Regions from separate parts of the Streptomyces sp. NPDC091371 genome, predicted to be linked through region 1. Evidence: riboswitches for the same ligand, from Rfam matches in the RefSeq annotation. Region 1 holds a riboswitch; each other region holds the start of a gene.

Region 1 (6,329 bases):
ACCGATGGCCGATCCGGCGTCGTTGGGGAACGGCGGCACCCACACGTCCGGGAAGAGGCCCGAACTCCGCAGCCACGCATTCCACTTGATGGTCAGCGCGCATCCGCCGGCCAGGCACAGCGGGAGCCCCTCCAGGCGGCGACTGCCCAGCTCCTGCTTCAGCCCGGCCTCCATGAGCCGGTAGAGGTGCCGTTCGAAGGAGGCCAGAAGCGTGGCGTCGCTCAGTCCCAGTGGCCGCGTCGTCCTGCTGATCGAGTGCAGGCCGTAAAAGCCACGAGGTGGTCGACTCGGGTGGTGGGCGTCGGCCGTTCGGTCGCCGGGTCGACGCCATCACGTTCGGCGCGCCGGCACGCAGTACGTAGAGGGCCGGGTCGTCACGGTGGACGAAGACGTCCCCAGCGGCGGCGATGTGCAGAGCCTTCGCGAGAGGCACGGTTCCCCTCGAGCGGTGCGGGACGGCCCGCGCACGGACATCCGGCCCCCTGCCGCGATGCTACGAGCACACGATTCCCCGCCCGACTCCGTCGCCCCACCCAGCGTGACGCGGAGACACGGCGGGCGACCACCAGGTGATCGGCGCCGTCACCGCAGGCTCGCGAAATTCTTCCCGCACCCGCAGCGGGTCCGTACCCGCCACGCACCCGGGTGTCCCGGACGCCACGATCACCGATTGGACGCGCCGTCGCGCTCCGCATGATCTCCGGCCGTGCCGGTCGTCGTGCGCGCGATCCGCGTGCGCACGACAACCGGGGACGATCCGTTCGCGGAGGCCGCCGTCACCGCTCGCCGGCGAGGTCCAGGTCCCCGGCCCGGGGCTCGTCCGGTGCGAGTTCCACCGGCTTGGGGCGACGCCACGGGTGAGCGATCGGGCGCGCGATCGGGCGCCACCAGGGTTCCGCGGGCAGCGTTCCGGCAGGCTCGAAGGGTTCGCCGGGGTGCGGGAGCGCGATCGGCTGGTCGGCATCCTCCGCGGCGTCGACCGTCCACTCGCCCGGCTCCGCCCAAGGATGGAGCGAGAGGTTGAAGGTGCCCCAGTGGATCGGGAGCATCACGCCGTGCGGGACGCCGCCCTGGAGGTCGAGGTGGGCGCGCAGGCCCTCCTCCGGAGTCATGTGGATGTCGGGCCAGTACTCCGAGTACGCGCCGATCTGGATCATCGTGGCGTCGAAGGGGCCGTGCTCGGCGCCGATCTCCTTGAAGCCGGGGAAGTAGCCCGTGTCCCCGCTGTGGTAGATCCGGTGCTCGTCGCCCGTGACGACCCAGGACGCCCACAGGGTGTGCTGCTGGTTGCGCAGGCCGCGGCCGCAGAAGTGGCGGGCGGGGGTCGCGGTCAGGGACAGGCCCGCGATCTTGGTGGTCTCGTTCCAGTCCAGCTCGCGCAGCCGGTCGGCCGGGACGCCCCAGTGCTCCAGGTGCGCGCCGACGCCCAGCGGGACCGCGAAGACCGTGTCCGTGCCGGCCAGAGCCTTGATCGTCGGCAGGTCGAGGTGGTCGTAGTGGTCGTGCGAGATGACCACCACGTCCACCTCGCCCAGGGAGGCCAGCGGGACGGGCACCGGGTGCAGCCGCTTGGGCCCGGCGAACGGGAAGGGCGAGCAGCGCTCTCCCCAGACCGGGTCGAACAGCACCCGGCGCCCGTCGATCTCCGCGAGCACGCTGGAGTGGCCCATCCAGGTCAGGCGCAGCCCGCTCGCCGGCGGCTTCGCCAGCTCCGCGAGCGTGGTCGGGTAGACCGGGATCGGCGAGGCGGGAGCGCGCCGGATCCGCTGTTCCCGGTGGAAGTAGATCTTGGCGAACTCCGCCATCGAGCCGGAGGGCCTGTTCCGGGCCCCGACCGGGTTCTGGAAGACGCCGTCGGCGAAGTTCGGCGAGCGGCGGATGCGCTCCAGCCGGGCGCCGGAGGGGTCCGCGCCGAAGGCTTCGGGCCGCAGGGCGCGCAGCCGCGGACGCAAGGGACGGGAGCCGGTCAAGGCGCCTCCAGGGACGGTGCGGTCAGGATGTTCGTCGGTCTACGACCTTCCCAACGCACACCGGCCCCGAAGGATTCCGCGTCCCCCGTGCGTGTCGTCCCGTGCCGCCTACAGCGGCAGCAGGTCCGGCCGCTTCGCCTCGACGTGGTCCCCGGAGGACTCCCCGCGCAGCCGGCGGCCGATCCAGGGCGCCAGGTGCTCGCGCGCCCACTGGATGTTGTCCCGGGTCACGTCGACCGAGCCGCGCGGTCGCTCCGGCGGCCATGGCTGGTCGGGGTCGGCCGGCACGTCCAGCCCGAGCACCTGCGCGGCGCGCAGCGCGACCCGGGTGTGCCCCTCGGGCGAGAGGTGCAGCCGGTCGGTGTCCCACGCCCTGCGGTCCTGTACGGACTTGAGGGACCAGAGGTCCAGCACCGGGCAGTCGTAGCGGTCGGCGATGGCGCGGACGTGCACGCTGTACGTCGCCACCTTGCCCCGCAGGTGCTTGAGGACGGGTACGCCCCGGGTGTCGAAGCCGGTGGTGATCACCACCCGGCCGACGGCCTGCGTGAGGTCGGCGACGGCCGCCTCGAACCGCTGCGCCACGTCGTCCGGGTCGGTGCCGGGGCGGATGATGTCGTTGCCGCCCGCGCAGAAGGTCACGAGGTCCGGAGCGAGCGCCTTGGCCCGCGGGACCTGCTCGGCCACGATCTGGTCGAGGAGTTTGCCGCGCACGGCCAGGTTCGCGTACCGGAATTCGCCTTCCGGGTGCTCGTCGGCCAGGAGCACGGCGAGCCGGTCCGCCCAGCCGAGATAAGTGTCCCCGGGTCCCGGGTCCCCCACGCCCTCGGTGAAGCTGTCCCCGATCGCCGCGTACGAGCCGATGGTCTTGGGTTTCGTCGTCGTCGCTGCCACGGGACAACATCCTTCACTCCCGTAACCAACCTACGCCAACGTAATGAGGGGTTGACGGGCCGTGATCTTTACCACCCGGGGGATAAGGAATACGTACACGTGAGGCCGGGACCCCCCTCGGGTCCCGGCCTCGCGCGTGTCGGTGCTCCGGCGGCGGCTGCCGTCAGATGCTGACGCCCTTCGAGCGGAGGTAGCTCAGCGGGTCGATGTCGGAGCCGTAGGACGGGCCCGTGCGGATCTCGAAGTGGAGGTGCGGGCCGGTCGAGTTGCCGGTGGAACCGGAGAGGCCGATGGTCTGGCCGCCGGTGACGCTCTGGCCGGAGGAGACGGACAGCGAGGAGAGGTGGGCGTACTGCGAGTAGGTGCCGTCCGCGTGCCGGATGACGACCTCGTTGCCGTACGAGCCGGCCCAGCCCGCGGAGACGACGGTGCCCGCGCCGACCGACCTGACGGTGGTGCCGGAGCTCGCGATGAAGTCGACACCGGTGTGGTAGCCGGAGGACCACATGCTGCCCGCGACCTTGTAGGCGGTGGAGACGCCGCTGCCGGCGAGCGGGGCCACGAAGCCGGAGGCCGCCTGCTTGGCGGCCGGGGCCTCGGCCGCGGACTCCTGCCGGGCCGGCGGGGCCTGCTCGGCGGCCTTCGGAGCCGTCTTGGGAGCGGCCTTCGGAGCGGACTTCGCAGCGGCCTTCGGGGCCTTCTCGGGGGCCGGGGCGGATTCGGCCGGGGCCGCCTCGCCCGCACCGCCGAGGGTGAGCTTCAGGCCCGGGTGGATCAGCGACGGGTTGCTGCCGACGGCCTCGCGGTTGTCGGCGTAGAGCTGCTCCCAGCCGCCGGCCAGGTGGCGCTCGGCGGCGATCTTCGAGAGGTAGTCGCCCGGCACGACCGTGTAGACGGTCGGCGCGGCGGCCGCCGTGCCCTGGAGCGCGACCGGAGCCTGCGGGGCCGCCGCGGGGGCCACGGTGGTCGCGGCGTTCGCGGCGGTCGTCGTCGCGGCCGCAGCGGCCGGAGCGCCGGCCGCGTGGGCACCCGCGGCGCCCAGCAGCGGCAGCGCGAGGGCCGCACCACCGGTGCCGGCGACGGCGAAACCGCGCGATATCGAAAGGGACTTGGGGCGGCGGTGCTTACCCTTTGCAGGCATGGCGAATTCCTCTCCGGCGCCTGCGAGGTGAGCTGTCGGGTTCGGACTGGAGATGTCCGGCCGCACATGAACGGAACATGTACGGCTTCACCCCAAGCCGTCTCGGTCAAAGATCCGGGACGGCGGCTTACCTGGTTCCCCCGCTCCTGCCGCGCGTCATTGGTCGGGTGCGGTTTCCGGGTAGCGGCAGGATTCGGCGATCCACCCGGATCGATCGCGAACGTAATCCCAAAGGGCCGCGCCGAACAAGCCGCGAATTTCCTGACGGAATCACAGGACCGGGAAACCGGGGGAATTCCGGTCACCCTCCGTCCATTCCCGCCCGCCAACAACCGCTCCGACGCGGGCATTCGGCTTTCGCGATCAGGCACTCACGGTCACCGTATGATCTGGCTCACGGGGACGCGCCCGATCTCGCCTCCGCTTATGGCAAGTTGTCGCCAAGTAGTGCAATTCGGACAGAGCACCCACAACCAGCATCGTGAAGCGGAGGAGTTCCCTTGACCCAGCAGATACAGGAGCCGGAGTTGTCCGGAGTGCGCAATTTCCGCGATGTGGGCGGAATGCCGACTTCTGACGGACGAAGGGTCAGGACGGGACGACTGTTCCGAAGCGGACATCTGGCGCATGCCACTGAAACCGATACAGAGTTCCTCGGTTCGCTCGGCCTCCACACCGTCTTCGACTTCCGCAACGGCGCCGACCACGCGCTGGAGGGCCCGGACGTGGAACTGCCCGGCGTGCGCAACGTCAACATCCCGCTCTCGGATCCGGCCGACGGCCGCGAGTTCTGGAAGATGGTCCGCGACGGCGACCTCGACCAGCTCCGCTCGGTCCTGGGCGACGGGAAGGCCGCGGCCCGGATGGCGAACTCCTACCGCGGAATGATCAAGAACCGCACCGCCGAGCACAGCCGCGTCCTGCACGCCCTCGCCGAGGACAGCGTCCCGGCCCTGATGCACTGCGCGGCCGGGAAGGACCGGGCCGGCCTGTCGATCGCCGTCACGCTGCTCGCGCTGCGCGTCGAGCGCGAGGCGATCGTCGCGGACTACCTGGAGTCGAACGCCCCGCACCGCCGCTACCGCGTCCGCCGCAGCGACGAGTCCGCCGAGGCCCGCTCCCCCGAAGTGATGGAGCTGCTCGCCCCGCTCTTCGACGCCCGCGCCGAGTACCTGCTCGCGGCCTTCGACACCATCGACGAGATCTGGGGCGGCGTGGACGCGTACCTCTCGCAGGGCCTCGGACTCGCGCCCGAGACCCAGGACCGCCTCCGCGAGCGCCTGCTCGACTGACGTCCGGCGGCCGGAGGGGGGCGCGCCCGACGCGCTCCCCTCCCCCGCCGGTCAGCGGTTGCCGACCGCCTGCTTCACCAGGGTCCGGCCGAACTCCCACATCAGCCCCGACCCGCCGTGCGCCTCGTCCATGACCTCGCGGAAGGCACCGACGAACCGGTCGACGTCCCGCTCGTCCACGATCAGCGGCGGGATCAGCTTGATCACTTCGAGGTGGTCCCCGGAGACCTGGGTGAGGATCCGGTGCTTCTGCAGCAGCGGCACCACGACCATCTGCGCGAAGAGCCCCTTGCGGGCCGCCTGGAGCATCGTCCAGCGGCTGCGCAGCCCGAGCGAGGACGGCCGGCCGAACTCGATGCCGATCATCAGCCCGCGCCCCCGGACCTCGTGGAGCAGTTCGTACTCGTCCACGAGCGCGGCCAGCCGCCCGCGCAGCAGGTCGCCCATGGCCCGGGCATGGGCGACGACCTCCTCGTCCTCCATCACCGAGAGCACCGCCAGCCCGGCGGCCATCGCCTGCGCGTTGGAGCCGAAGCTCGCGGAGTGCACGAGCACCCGGTCCATCGAGGAGTAGACCTTCTTGAAGATCCAGTCCTTGCCGAGGGTCGCGCCGACCGGCACGTAGCCGCCCGACAGCGCCTTGGCCACGCACACCAGGTCCGGCTCCACGCCCGGCTCATGCTGGTACGCGTAGAAGTCACCGGTACGCCCCAGCCCGGTCTGCACCTCGTCCGCGATCAGCAGCGCCTTGTGCCGGTGGAGCAGCTCCTGAGCGGCGAGCAGGAAGCCGGGCGGGGCGGCGTGGACCCCCTTGCCCTGGATCGGTTCGACGACGAAGGCGGCCACGTCCCCCTTGCGCAGCTCCCGCTCCAGGGCGGCCAGGTCCCCTAGCGCGATGCCCGTGTCGGGGAGCAGCGGCGCGAAGCCGTCCCGGAAGCCGCTCTCCCCGTTGACCGAGAGCGAGCCCGTGGTCAGCCCGTGGAAGGCGTGGTCGCAGTACAGGATCCTGGGGCGCCCGGTGGCGTACCGGGC
Region 2 (6,329 bases), on a different contig from region 1:
GCAGCATCGCGAGGGCCTCGTCGCCGAACGGGTTCACGCCCGGGCCCGCGGCCAGGGAGTGGCCGACCAGCACGTGCAGGCACTTCACCCGGTCCGGCATGCCGCCGGCGCTCGGGAAGCCCTGGAGCACCTCGATGGCGTCACGGCGCTGGATGTAGTCCTCGTGCGCCTTGCGGTACGCGGCGGCGAGCTCCGGGTCCTCGGCGAGCCGGGCCTGCATCTCCTTCATCACGCCGTTCGCCTCCAGCGTGCCGATGGCGCCGGCGGCGCGCGGGCACGTCAGGTAGTACAGCGTCGGGAAGGGGGTGCCGTCGGGGAGTCGCGGGGCGGTCTCCACCACGTCCGGCTGGCCGCAGGGGCAGCGGTGCGCGATGGCGCGCAGCCCGCGCGGCGGGCGGCCGAGCTGCTGCTGGAACGCCTCGACGTCGGCGTCGGTCGGCTCGGTCCGGTCGGTCTGGGGCGGGGGCGTCTGCATGCCTGGAGGAAGTCTCTTCGTTCTCGTGGATGGGTGCGGTGCTCAGTCGCCCGGGCGGTCGGCCTTGTCGACGCCGTCCCAGACGTTCGAGTACCAGGGCCGGTCCGCGCCGGGCTGGCCGGTGCGGTGCCGCTCGGGCGCGTCGGCTCCGGGGGCGGTCATGATGTAGCCGATCTCCCCCGGGCGCAGGAAGTGCAGGTGCTTGCGCGCCTGCTGCTCGGCGTACGCGTCGTCCTGCCAGCGGGCCTTCTCGTCGCGGAGCCGCTCCAGGCGGTCCCGTGCGGTCGCGGCGGCCCGCTGCTGCTCCGCGATCTCCGCGCGCTGGGAGACGTACTGGCGCATCGGATACGCGAGGGCGACGACCAGGGTACAGAGGACGAGCACCAGGAGGGCGGCGCGTCCGGTGAGCCGGCTGCGGCGGACCTGGCGGCGCGACTGCGAGCGGTAGACGTGGGCGGCGGTCCGCTCGCCGAGCTGCTTGAGCCTGGTCGCGGTGGAGAAGGTGGAGAACCGATCCCGGTTCCCGGCCATTGATCCGCCTCCCCTGTGTGCGCGTACGACGCAATACGTCCCCGCACACGGTACGGGACCGAGTGCGGGGACGTACGGAGGCTAGACCTCTGGAGCCGTGATTAGCCCTTGAAGCGGGGGAACGCGCTGCGGCCCGCGTACACGGCGGCGTCGTCGAGGATCTCCTCGATGCGCAGCAGCTGGTTGTACTTGGCGACGCGGTCCGAGCGGGCCGGGGCGCCGGTCTTGATCTGGCCGCAGTTCACGGCGACGGCGAGGTCGGCGATGGTGACGTCCTCGGTCTCGCCGGAGCGGTGCGACATCATGCACTTGAAGCCGTTGCGCTGGGCCATCTCGACGGCGTCGAGGGTCTCGGTCAGCGAACCGATCTGGTTCACCTTCACGAGCAGGGCGTTCGCGGAGCCCTCCTCGATACCGCGGGCCAGGCGCTCCGGGTTGGTGACGAAGAGGTCGTCGCCGACGATCTGCACCTTGGAGCCGATGCGCTCGGTGACGGTCTTCCAGCCGGCCCAGTCGTCCTCGAACAGCGGGTCCTCGATGGAGACGAGCGGGTACGCCGCGACGAGCTCCTCGTAGTACTCGGTCATCTCGGCGGCCGAGCGGGACTGGCCCTCGAACTCGTACTTGCCGTCCTTGTAGAACTCGGACGCGGCGACGTCGAGCGCGAGCGCGATGTCCTTGCCCGGGGTGTAGCCGGCCTGCTTGATGGCCTCGACGATGAGGTCGAGCGCGGCGCGGTTGGACTCCAGGTTCGGGGCGAAGCCGCCCTCGTCACCGAGACCGGTGGACAGGCCCTTGGTGTGCAGGACCTTCTTGAGGGTGTGGTAGACCTCGGCACCCCAGCGCAGCGCCTCGGAGAAGGACTCCGCGCCGATCGGGGCGATCATGAACTCCTGGATGTCCACGTTGGAGTCGGCGTGCGACCCACCGTTGAGGATGTTCATCATCGGAACGGGCAGCAGGTGCGCGTTCGGGCCGCCGAGGTAGCGGAAGAGCGGAAGGTCCGAGGCCTCGGACGCGGCGTGCGCGACGGCGAGGGAGACGCCGAGGATGGCGTTGGCGCCGAGGGAGCCCTTGTTCTCGGTGGCGTCCAGGTCGATCATCGCCTGGTCGATCAGGCGCTGCTCGGTGGCGTCGTAGCCGACGAGCTCCGGGCCGAGCTGCTCGATGACGGCGAGGACGGCCTTCTCGACGCCCTTGCCGAGGTAGCGGTTGGGGTCACCGTCACGGAGCTCTACGGCTTCGAACGCTCCGGTGGAGGCGCCGGACGGGACAGCAGCACGGCCGGTGCTGCCATCGTCGAGGCCCACCTCGACCTCGACCGTGGGGTTGCCTCGGGAGTCCAGGATTTCCCGGGCTACGACGACGTCGATGGACGGCACGAGCATCTCCTTCTGGGATGTGACGCTGGGTGTGCGGCGGCATGTCAGGCCGTGGGACGGCCTTGCCGCTTAGAGCCTAACCGGCTCCGGGCACTCGGCCAGCCGACCGCCCGGGTCCTGGGACGAAAAAGGGCCCGAATACCCCTGTTCCAGGACATAGGACTCTTGAGATGGGCGGTTCGCCCTGCGCAAACGCCGCCGCCCGGCGCGCGGGGGGAAGGCGCGCCGGGCGGTGGGGCTGTCACGTGTGGTGAAGACACCTGCGGCTATTGCCGCATTGTTCAGCTGAGCTTCAGCTTCTGACCCGGGTAGATCAGGTCGGCGTCCGACACGATGTCCTTGTTCAGCTCGAAGAGCTTCTCCCAGCCGCCCTTGACGCCGTTCGCGTCGGCGATGTCGCCCAGGGTGTCGCCGGACTTGACCTCGTACGAACCGTTGCCGGTCTTCACGGCCTCGGTGCGCTCGGAGCGGGTGGTCGGGGCCGGGGTCTCGGAGCGCTTCGGCTCCGTCTTCTTCGGCTCGGACTTCTTCGGCTCGGACTTCTTGGTCTCGGACTTCTTCGGCTCGGTCTTCTTCGTCTCGGTCTTCTTGGTCTCGGTCGAGGCGCCACCGCCGTAGGCGGAGTTCGACAGGCCCACGCCGCAGGACGGCCAGGCGCCCTTGCCCTGGCCCTTGAGGACCTTCTCGGCGATGGCTATCTGCTGGGACTTCGAGGCCTGGTTGGCCTGCGGGGCGTACGCCTTGCCGCCGTACGCGGCCCAGGTGGAGGAAGAGAACTGCAGGCCGCCGTAGTAGCCGTTGCCCGTGTTGATGGCCCAGTTGCCACCGGACTCGCACTGCGCGACGCGGTCCCACTCGGAAGCGGTGGCGGCGCTCGCGGTGCCCGCGGCCATCAGGGGCGCCGCGACGACGGCGCCGGCGACACCGGCGAGCGTGACGATGCGGGCGGCCTTGGCGGCGCGACGGTGCTTGCCCTTGCCGGAAAGCAGCATGAGGTTTCTCCTCACCGACGCCTACGAGGTGAGCTGTCGGGTTCGGGCGAGTGAGTTGCCCGGCCGTGCGACCTAGCGCACGTCTTGACCCCTAGCCGGTTGCGTGACCGTCTTTCAACGGCCGCTCCCGGCACCTACCTTGGTTCCCCCGCTCCTGCCTTCGGCGCTTGACGCGACGACTGTTCCCCCCGTCCGCCGGCAGGACTCGGCGATGCGGTCGAAGGAGCTCGCGGTGGCGAGCGATTCAGAAGGTAGACAGGTCTCCCCCCGATGTTCAACGAGCGACATCGGGGGGAAACGGTGCCTACTTGCGCCCCTTCCGAGGGCGTTTGCGCAGGTGAGGACGGGGTTTGCGGAAGCCCCGAGGCGGGACACGCCAGTTGACCGGAAGAGACACATGTCTCACTTACAGAAAACGGACAATCAACTCTTTCCGGATGGCTGAAGTGCCCTTAATGCGCGGTTAGATCCAGGTTCTGTCCGGGCTTGATCAGGTTGGCATCCTTGCCGATGACCTGCTCATTGGCCGAGTAGAGGGCGTTCCAGCCGCCCTTGAGCCCCTTGGCATCCGCGATGGCCGTCAGGCTGTCGCCCTCCTTCACGGTGTACGTGGGCTTCGACGCGGCGTCAGGTGTGGCGGGCGCCTCGGCCGCGGGCGCGCCGCGGTGCTTGCCGCTGCCCTCCGCGGGCGTGGCCCCCGGTGCGGTGGAGGCGCCCGGGGCCGCGGGGGCACTCGGGTCGGCCGGAGCACTCGGGTCGGCCGGGGTCACCGGCGGCAGGCCCGGGGTGGCGGGCGGGGCCGCGGGCGAGGTCGTGGGCGGGGTCGTGGGCGGCACGACCGGCGCGCTCGGGTCCACCGGGTGGCCGGAGTTGCCCGGGGCCGTGGGGTCCGGCGTCGGGAGCTCCGGCACCGGGAGGTCCGGCGGCGGCATGACGGGCAGTCCGAGGTTCGGGCCGAGCGGGCCGTCGGGGACGGCGGCCGGGGTCGGGGCCCCGAAGTCCGTGGAGGGCTTCCCGGTCCCGTGGTTCGGCACCTTGTCGTCCGGGCGGGACGGCGTGCGGCCGGCGGCGCCGCTGCCGGTCTGGCCGGGGTCCACCACCGCGGCGGGGCCCTGCGCGTCCAGCCCGGCGGGCGCCGCGCACATCGGCCACGCCTGCGGGCCGCGCGCCGCGAGCACCCGCTCGGCGACGGCGATCTGCTGGGACCGGCTCGCGAGGTCGGCCCGTGCGGCGAACTCGAGCCCGCCGGCCTCCCGCCACTCCTCCTGGGTGAACTGGAGCCCGCCGTAGGCGCCACTGCCGAAGTTGGCGCTCCACGTGCCGCCGCTCTCGCATTCGGCGACCTTGTCCCACGTGGAGGTGTCGGCTGCGCTCGCGCTCGTGGCGGCGAGCAGCGGCAGGGCCAGCGCGGAGCCGGTGACTCCGGCGGTGACGACTATCGCGGGCACCTGACGGGGGCGTCTGTGGCGGCCGTTCCCGGAACGCATGAGGCTGCACCTTTCGCATAACGGCGGGGTAACGGCAGAACCTAGCGGCCATCGAACGCATGTCACAAGTTCGCTCGGGAACTGACTTCTGGTCAGGCGCCGCTCAGGCGTTTGACGGTGCGAAGCGGACGGGGAGAGTGCGCAGGCCACGCATGATGAGTCCGCCGCGCCAGCGCAGCTCTTCGGGTGGAACGGCGAGTTCCAGATCCGGCAGACGCGTCAGCAAACTCGCGAGCGCGGTCTGCCCTTCAAGTCGTGCGAGCGGAGCGCCCAGGCAGTAGTGGATGCCGTGCCCGTAGCCGAGGTGCTGGTTGTCGGTCCGGGAGAGATCGAGGGTGTCCGGCTCGGCGAACCGCTCGGGGTCCCGGTCGGCGGCCGCGAGGACGACCAGGACCGGGTCTCCGGCCGCGATCCCCTGGCCGCCGAGGGTCATCGGTTCGGTGGCGAACCGCCAGGTGGCCAGCTCCACGGGGCCGTCGTAGCGCAGGAGTTCCTCGATCCCGGTGGCCAGCAGGCCGGTCTCCCCGGCGGCGAGGGAGGCCTGGAGGCGCTCGCGCTGGTCCGGGTTCATGAAGAGGGAGTGCAGCCCGTTGCCGATCAGGTTCACCGTGGTTTCAAAACCGGCGAAAAGCAGGATGAAAGCCATGGCGGTGGCCTCGGCCTCCGTCAGGTGGTCGCCGTGGTCGCTCGCCCGGATCAGGTCCGAGATGAGGTCATTGCCCAGATCATCCCGCTTTCGGTGGATCAATTCCCCGAGATAGGTGCGCATCTGCTTCACCGAGCGGGCGACCCCGCCCCGCGGGCCGCCACCGTGGCGGATCATCATGCCGGCCCAGTCGCGGAAGTCGTCCTGGTCCTCGCGCGGTACGCCGAGCATCTCGCAGATGGCGTAGATGGGGAGCGGGAAGGCGAACTCGTGGATGAGATCGGCCTCCCCCTTCGCCGCGAACTGGTCGATGAGGTGGTCGGTGAGCTCCTGCACCCGCGGGGTGAACTCGGCGACCCGGCGCGGGGTGAACGCCTTGGACACCAGCCGCCGCAGCCGGGTGTGGTCCGGCGGGTCGATGTTGAGCAGGTGCGTCATCAGCTCCGCCTTGCGCTCCCCGGGGATGCCGGTCTTCCCCTTGGCGTGCGCGGGCTCCGCGTGGTGCGCGGGATTCTTGCTCAGCCGCTGGTCGGCGAGGGCCTGGCGGGCGTCGGTGTACCGGGTCACCAGCCAGGCCTCCACCCCGCTGGGGAGCTTGGTGCGGTGCACCGGGGAGTGCTCGCGCAGCCAGGCGTAGGCCGGATAGGGGTCGGTGGCGAACTCCCAGTCGAAGAGGGTCGGACCCTGCGGGGAGGAGGGGTCGGCGGGGACGTCTGCGGGGGCTGCGGGAGTCTGCTCGTGCACCCGACGACCGTATCCCGGCGCCCACCCTCCACCCCATATGGCCGGTTCGCCGCGGCTGTCCGTAGATGGGTC
Region 3 (6,329 bases), on a different contig from region 1:
CGCGGGTGACGGCCTCGTTGACGGCGTAGAGGTGGCCGTGGAAGCCGCTGTCGCGGAGGTTGCGCAGGGCCGCCGCGCCCACTCCGGCGCCGGAGCGGCTGACTCCGACGACCGCCACCGAGCCGGGGGCGAGCAGCCTCTGCACCGACCGCGCCTCGGCGCGCTGTTCGCGGGCGCGCTGCACGGCGAGGGACTCGGCGGTGGGTTCGAGGTCGAGGGTGAGGTGGACGGAGCCGTCCTCGAAGCTGCGCTTCTGCTCGTAGCCGACGTCCGTGAACACCTTGATCATCTTGGTGTTGGCGGGCAGCACCTCGGCGGCGAACCGGCGGATGCCGCGCTCCCGGGCCACCGCGCCGATGTGCTCGAGGAGGGCGGAGGCGACGCCGCGGCCCTGGTGCGCGTCCTGGACGAGGAAGGCGACCTCGGCCTCCTCGGCGGGGCCGGAGGCGGGCCGGCCGTCGGCGCCGATGCGGTCGTAGCGGACGGTGCCGATGAACTCCCCGCCGATGGTCGCGGCGAGTCCGACGCGGTCCACGTAGTCGTGGTGCGTGAAGCGGCGCACGTCGCGGTCGGAGAGCCGGGGGTAGGGAGCGAAGAAGCGGTAGTACTTCGACTCGTCGGACACCTGCTCGTAGAAGCTGACCAGCCGGCCCGCGTCCGCGGGGGTGATGGGCCTGATGCGGGCGGTGCCACCGTCGCGGAGGACGACGTCCGCTTCCCAGTGGGCCGGGTACGAGGGGTCCGACTCGGTGGTCATGCCCATACCTTACGGGCCGGGCGCGGGCTTGGACGGGGCGGGTGGCGCTCGCGCGGCGTGTTAGGCAATCCGGGGCAAAACGGTGCAAGCTGGGGAAGGCCGAACGGCGGGAGATTCGGGCCGAAGGTCGGTCCGAGCATTCCGGGCATCGTGAGAGACTGGTCTAGACAACCCGTAAGAACCTGAAGGGCATCACCATGGCAGAGCGCCGCGTCAACGTCGGCTGGGCCGAGGGCCTGCACGCTCGTCCCGCCTCGATCTTCGTCCGTGCGACGACCGCTTCCGGCGTCCCGGTGACCATCGCGAAGGCGGGCGGCGACCCCGTCAACGCCGGTTCCATGCTGGCGGTTCTGGGCCTGGGCGCCCAGGGCGGCGAGGAGATCGTCCTCGCCTCCGACGCCGATGGCGCGGACGTCGCGCTGGACCGCCTCGCGAAGCTGGTCGAAGAGGGCCTGGAGGAGCTCCCCGAGACCGTCTGACCCTTCGGGTTCGCCACACCTCCCGCCGAAGCCGCGGCCCCCTCCCGGAGGCCGCGGCTTCGACATGTCCCGACCCGCCCCGCGTCCGGCGCGCACCCGTGAGCCGAGGCCGGGGACAATCCAGCCCCTCCGGCGTTTGCGGAGCGGGGTGCGGGGCGGAGCCCCGGCGGCGGAGCCGCACCCGAACCGTCGCGGAATTACCCGCGGCGAATTCACCTGCACCGCACACACGAAACCGACATCGGCGCCGGCACCGTCACCGGCACCGCGAATTCACGGAAATCCCGAATTCTGCCCGCGCCGCACCGGCATCCATCCTTTGTATACGGGCCCTGTTAATGCCGGGCACTCGAATTGTTTACGACAGGTTGCGAAGTGCTCACCGCCGCGCGGATCCGCAGCCGGTGCGCCCCCGTCGCGCGCTCCGCGTGGATCGCCGCCAGCGTCCGCGCCCGCTCCGCGTCACCCCGGGCCACCGCGTCCACGATCGCCCCGTGCTCGGCCCAGGACTCCACCGGCCGGGCCGGCGCCTCCACCGCGTACATCCACGCGACCTTGTGCCGCATCTGCGTGAGCAGCGCGATCAGCCCCGGACTGCCGGAGGCCTGCGCGAGCGTCTCGTGGAACCAGCCGCCCAGGGACCGAAGGTCCTCCCCCTGGCCCCGCCTGGCCCGCTCCTGGCCCAGCCTGACCAGCCCGCGCAGGACCTTGAGGTGCGCCTCGGTGCGCCGCCGCGCGGCCCGGGCCGCGGCGAGCGGCTCCAGCAGCATCCGCAGCTCCAGCAGATCGGCGGCCTCCTGCTCGGTCGGCTCGGCCACGCAGGCCCCCGCGTGGCGCCGCGTGGTCACGAACCCCTCGGACTCCAGGGTCCGCAGCGCCTCGCGGACCGGGACGCGCGAGACTCCGTACCGGCGGGCCAGGACCTCCTCGGTCAGCCTGCCGCCCGGCCCGAAGACCCCGGAGACGATGTCGTCGCGAATTGCCGTGCATACCGCGTGCGCAGGAATACGCAAGACCGAACCTCCGCCTATTTCCGACTCACACCCTCATTGGTGCCACTGCTGCCGCGACTCTATTGCAACACGGGATGATTTCCGAGAGCAGCCGGAAATGCGAAACCCGTGAAACACGAAGGCCCCGGCTCGGGGAGCCGGGGCCTTCGGTGAAGCGGGTGGTGCGCGGCGCTAGAGGGTCACGCCGTGCGAGCGCAGGTACGCGACCGGGTCGATGTCCGAGCCGTAGTCGGCGCCGGTGCGGGCCTCGAAGTGCAGGTGCGGGCCGCTGGAGTTGCCGGTGGAGCCCGACAGGCCGATCTGCTGGCCGGGGGTGACCTGCTGGCCGACGGAGACGCTCAGCCGGGACATGTGCCCGTACTGGGTGTAGGTGCCGTCGTTGTGCTTGATGACGACGTTGTTGCCGTACGCGCCGCCGTAGCCGGCCTCGACGACGACGCCGGCGCCCACCGCGTGGACCGAGGTGCCGGAGGCGGCGTGGAAGTCGATGCCGGTGTGGCTGCCGGAGGACCACATGCCGCCGCCCGCCTTGTACTGCGTGCTGACGTACGAGTCGTCCAGCGGGGAGACGAAGGTGTTGAGGCGCTTGCGCTCCTCCTCGCGGGCGGCGCGCTCGGCGGCCTCGCGCTCGGCCTTCGCCTTGGCCTCGGCGAGGCGCTTGGCCTCGGCGGCGCGCTGCTTGGCCTCGGCCTCGGCCTGCGCCTTGGCGGCGGCGTGGTCGGCGGCGCGCTGCTGGGACTCGGCCTGGTCGGCGATGTCGCCCGGGAGGTCCTCGGCAACGACGACGGCGCCGAGCGCGTTGTCCTGCGAGTGGTTGTTGGCGCCGCTGTCGGCGGCGAAGGCCGGAGCGGCCAGGGAGCCGACGACACCAGTGGTGGCGAGGGCGGCTATGCCGGCGTAACCGGCGGTCTTGCGGCTCAGACGGCTGGAGCCGCGGTGCTTGCCGGAGCCGGTGGGACGACTGCCAAACGCCATGAAGAGGCTGATCCTTTCCTTCCTTCTCGCCTACCGGGTTAGCTGACGGGTTCGGAGCAGGAAGGTCTCCTACGGGCCTCCTCTTGCGAGGCGGTCCGATTCACCCCAGGGACTGATGTGGGTCCCCGGCTCCCCAGGCTCGCGCCTGACGGGGACTCGGCGATCGCTGCCCGGTGCCGCGGATGCGGCGCGTACAACTGACGGACAGCACGGCCGACGCTAGGCGGATCATCAGTCAATCGCCAAACAGACACGCCCTTTTGTTGCGTACGCCACACCGCATATAAGCAACCTCATGACGAAACAGGCAAAAGGGACCCAGGCGGGCAAGCCGCCTGGGTCCCTCGAAGACGCGCCGGTCAGACGCCAGTTGGAGGTGTCAGTGCGTCACTTCAGTTGGTGACGACGCTCACGTCACCGATCCCGAGGGCCCGCACCGGCTCCTCGATCAGCGCCGCGTCGCCCACCAGGACGGTGACGAGCCGGTCCGCCGGGAAGGCGCTCACGACCGCCGAAGTGGCCTCCACCGTTCCGGTTTCGGCCAGTCGCGCGTACAACTGCGCCTGGTAGTCGTCCGGCAGCTCCTGCTCGACCTGGTCGGCGAGGGTGCCGGCGACCGAGGCCGCCGTCTCGAACTTCAGCGGGGCCACGCCCACCAAGTTCTGCACCGCCACGTCCCGTTCGGCGTCCGTCAGGCCGCCCTCCGCGAGGGTGCGGAGCACCTTCCAGAGGTCCTCCAGCGCCGGTCCGGTGTTCGGGGTGTCCACCGAGCCGCTGATGGCGAGCATCGAGGCGCCCTTGCCGTCCGCGGTGGAGCGCAGCACCTGGCCGAAGGCGCGCACGCCGTACGTGTACCCCTTCTCCTCGCGCAGCACCTTGTCCAGGCGGGAGGTCAGGGTGCCGCCCAGGCAGTACGTGCCGAGCACCTGGGCCGCCCAGACCCGGTCGTGGCGGTCCGGCCCGATCCGGCCGATCAGCAGCTGCGTCTGGACCGCGCCGGGCCGGTCCACGATGACCACGCGGCCGGTGTCGTCAGCGGTGATCGGCGGGACGGGGCGCGCCTCGGTGGTGTCGCCCGTCCAGGTGCCCAGGGTGTCCGCCAGGACGGCGTCCAGGTCGATGCCGGTCAGGTCGCCGACGACCACCGCGGTGGCGGTGGCGGGGCGCACGTGGGCCTCGTAGAAGGCGCGGACGGCGGCCGAGTCGATCCGGGCGACCGTCTCCTCGGTGCCCTGGCGCGGGCGGGACATCCGCAGGGTGGCCGGAAACAGCTCCTTGGAGAGCTGCTTGGCGGCCCGCCGCTGCGGGTTGGCCAGCTCGTGCGGGATCTCGTCGAGCCGGTTGCGCACCAGCCGGTCGACCTCGTTGTCGGCGAAGGCGGGCGCGCGCAGCGCCTCGGCGAGCAGGCCGAGCGCCTTGTGCAGCCGGGAGGCCGGGACCTCCAGGGAGACCCGCAGGCCGGGGTGGTCGGCGTGCGCGTCGAGGGTGGCGCCGCAGCGCTCCAGCTCGGCGGCGAACTCCTCGGCGGTGTGCTTGTCGGTGCCCTCGGAGAGCGCGCGGGCCATGATGGTGGCCACGCCGTCCAGGCCCTCGGGCTCCGCGTCGAGCGGGGCGGCGAGGTTGATCTCGACGGCGATCACCTGCTGGCCGGGGCGGTGGCACCGCAGCAGGGTGAGGCCGTTGCCGAGCACGCCGCGGTCCGGAGCCGGGAAGGCCCACGGCTTGGCCTCGCCGGCCTGCGGCTGCGGGTGGAAGGTCATCGTGACGGCTGCGGTGTCGCTCACTGCTCCGCCCCCTCGTTCTCGTCGCTCTCGTCGGACTCGGCGGACTCCTCGGAGCCCGGCAGCGGCTCGTAGACCAGCACCGCGCGGTTGTCGGGGCGCAGTCGGGCCGCGGCCACGGCCTGCACCTCCTCGGCGGTGATGTCGAGGACCCGCTGGACGGCGGTCAGCGCCAGCTGCGGGTCGCCGAACAGCACCGCGAACCGGCACAGTTCGTCGGCGCGGCCGGCCACCGTGCTCAGCCGGTCGAGCCACTCGCGCTCCAGCTGAGCCTGGGCGCGCTCCATCTCCTCGGCCGTCGGGCCCTCGGCGGCGAACCGCGCGAGCTCCTCGTCCACGGCCGCCTCGATGACGGGCACCTCGACCCCGCTGGAGGTCTTGACGTCCAGCCAGCCCAGCGAGGGCGCGCCCGCCAGGCGCAGCATGCCGAAGCCGGCCGCGACGGCCGTCTGGTCCCGGCGTACCAGGCGGTTGTGCAGCAGGGAGGACTCCCCGCCGCCCAGGATCGTCAGCGCCACGTCGGCGGCGTCGCACTCGCGGGTGCCGTCGTGCGGGAGGCGGTACGCGGCCATCAGCGCGCGCGCCGGAACCTCCTCCACGATCTCCTCGCGCAGCTGCTCGCCGATGATCTCGGGCAGCGAGCCGTCGCGGGGCGGCTGCTTGCCGTCGTGCGCGGGGATGGAGCCGAAGTACTTCTCGACCCAGGCCAGCGTCTGCGCCGGGTCGATGTCCCCGACGACCGACAGCACCGCGTTGTTGGGCGCGTAGTAGGTACGGAAGAAGTTGCGCGCGTCCTCCAGGGACGCGGCGTCCAGGTCGGCCATGGAGCCGATCGGGGTGTGGTGGTACGGGTGGCCCTCCGGGTAGGCGAGGGCGGTCAGCTTCTCGAACGCCGTGCCGTAGGGGACGTTGTCGTACCGCTGGCGGCGCTCGTTCTTGACGACGTCGCGCTGGTTCTCCATGGACTCGTCGTCCAGGGCGGCCAGCAGCGAGCCCATCCGGTCCGCCTCCAGCCAGAGCGCGAGCTCCAGCTGGTGGGCCGGCATCGTCTCGAAGTAGTTGGTGCGCTCGAAGCTGGTCGTGCCGTTGAGGGAGCCGCCGGCGCCCTGGACCAGCTCGAAGTGACCGTTGCCCGGAACCTGCTTCGAGCCCTGGAACATCAGGTGCTCGAAGAGGTGAGCAAGGCCCGTACGCCCCTTGACTTCATGGCGCGAGCCGACGTCGTACCACAGGCAGACCGCGGCGACCGGGGTCAGGTGGTCCTCGGAGAGCACCACGCGCAGGCCGTTGGCCAGCCGGTGCTCGGTCGCTGTCAGGCCGCCGG

The links. A riboswitch is a leader RNA that binds a small molecule or an ion and turns the genes downstream of it on or off. The one in region 1 is predicted to bind cyclic di-AMP.
Region 2: linked by a shared signal. The riboswitch ahead of AB0O21_RS26030 (transglycosylase family protein) and the one ahead of AB0O21_RS27865 (LysM peptidoglycan-binding domain-containing M23 family metallopeptidase) in region 1 are both predicted to bind cyclic di-AMP.
Region 3: linked by a shared signal. The riboswitch ahead of AB0O21_RS22910 (M23 family metallopeptidase) and the one ahead of AB0O21_RS27865 (LysM peptidoglycan-binding domain-containing M23 family metallopeptidase) in region 1 are both predicted to bind cyclic di-AMP.

Annotation. Positions count from the first base shown of each region.
Region 1 is NZ_JBFBFP010000031.1:81,374-87,702, forward strand. Features, by position in the region: gene AB0O21_RS27850 (carbamoyltransferase C-terminal domain-containing protein) at 1-261, opposite strand, end outside; gene AB0O21_RS27855 (MBL fold metallo-hydrolase) at 777-1,970, opposite strand; gene AB0O21_RS27860 (SGNH/GDSL hydrolase family protein) at 2,079-2,864, opposite strand; gene AB0O21_RS27865 (LysM peptidoglycan-binding domain-containing M23 family metallopeptidase) at 3,028-4,005, opposite strand; cyclic di-AMP (ydaO/yuaA leader) riboswitch at 4,010-4,214, opposite strand; gene AB0O21_RS27870 (tyrosine-protein phosphatase) at 4,506-5,297, shown strand; gene AB0O21_RS27875 (aspartate aminotransferase family protein) at 5,349-6,329, opposite strand, start outside.
Region 2 is NZ_JBFBFP010000027.1:89,542-95,870, forward strand. Features, by position in the region: gene AB0O21_RS26015 (DUF501 domain-containing protein) at 1-475, opposite strand, end outside; gene AB0O21_RS26020 (septum formation initiator family protein) at 518-1,006, opposite strand; gene eno (phosphopyruvate hydratase) at 1,108-2,394, opposite strand; gene AB0O21_RS26030 (transglycosylase family protein) at 2,670-3,380, opposite strand; cyclic di-AMP (ydaO/yuaA leader) riboswitch at 3,384-3,556, opposite strand; gene AB0O21_RS26035 (transglycosylase family protein) at 3,833-4,867, opposite strand; gene AB0O21_RS26040 (cytochrome P450) at 4,971-6,257, opposite strand.
Region 3 is NZ_JBFBFP010000021.1:80,446-86,774, reverse strand. Features, by position in the region: gene AB0O21_RS22925 (GNAT family N-acetyltransferase) at 1-757, opposite strand, end outside; gene AB0O21_RS22920 (HPr family phosphocarrier protein) at 955-1,236, shown strand; gene AB0O21_RS22915 (GntR family transcriptional regulator) at 1,572-2,249, opposite strand; gene AB0O21_RS22910 (M23 family metallopeptidase) at 2,421-3,224, opposite strand; cyclic di-AMP (ydaO/yuaA leader) riboswitch at 3,237-3,396, opposite strand; gene AB0O21_RS22905 (pitrilysin family protein) at 3,617-4,984, opposite strand; gene AB0O21_RS22900 (pitrilysin family protein) at 5,005-6,329, opposite strand, start outside.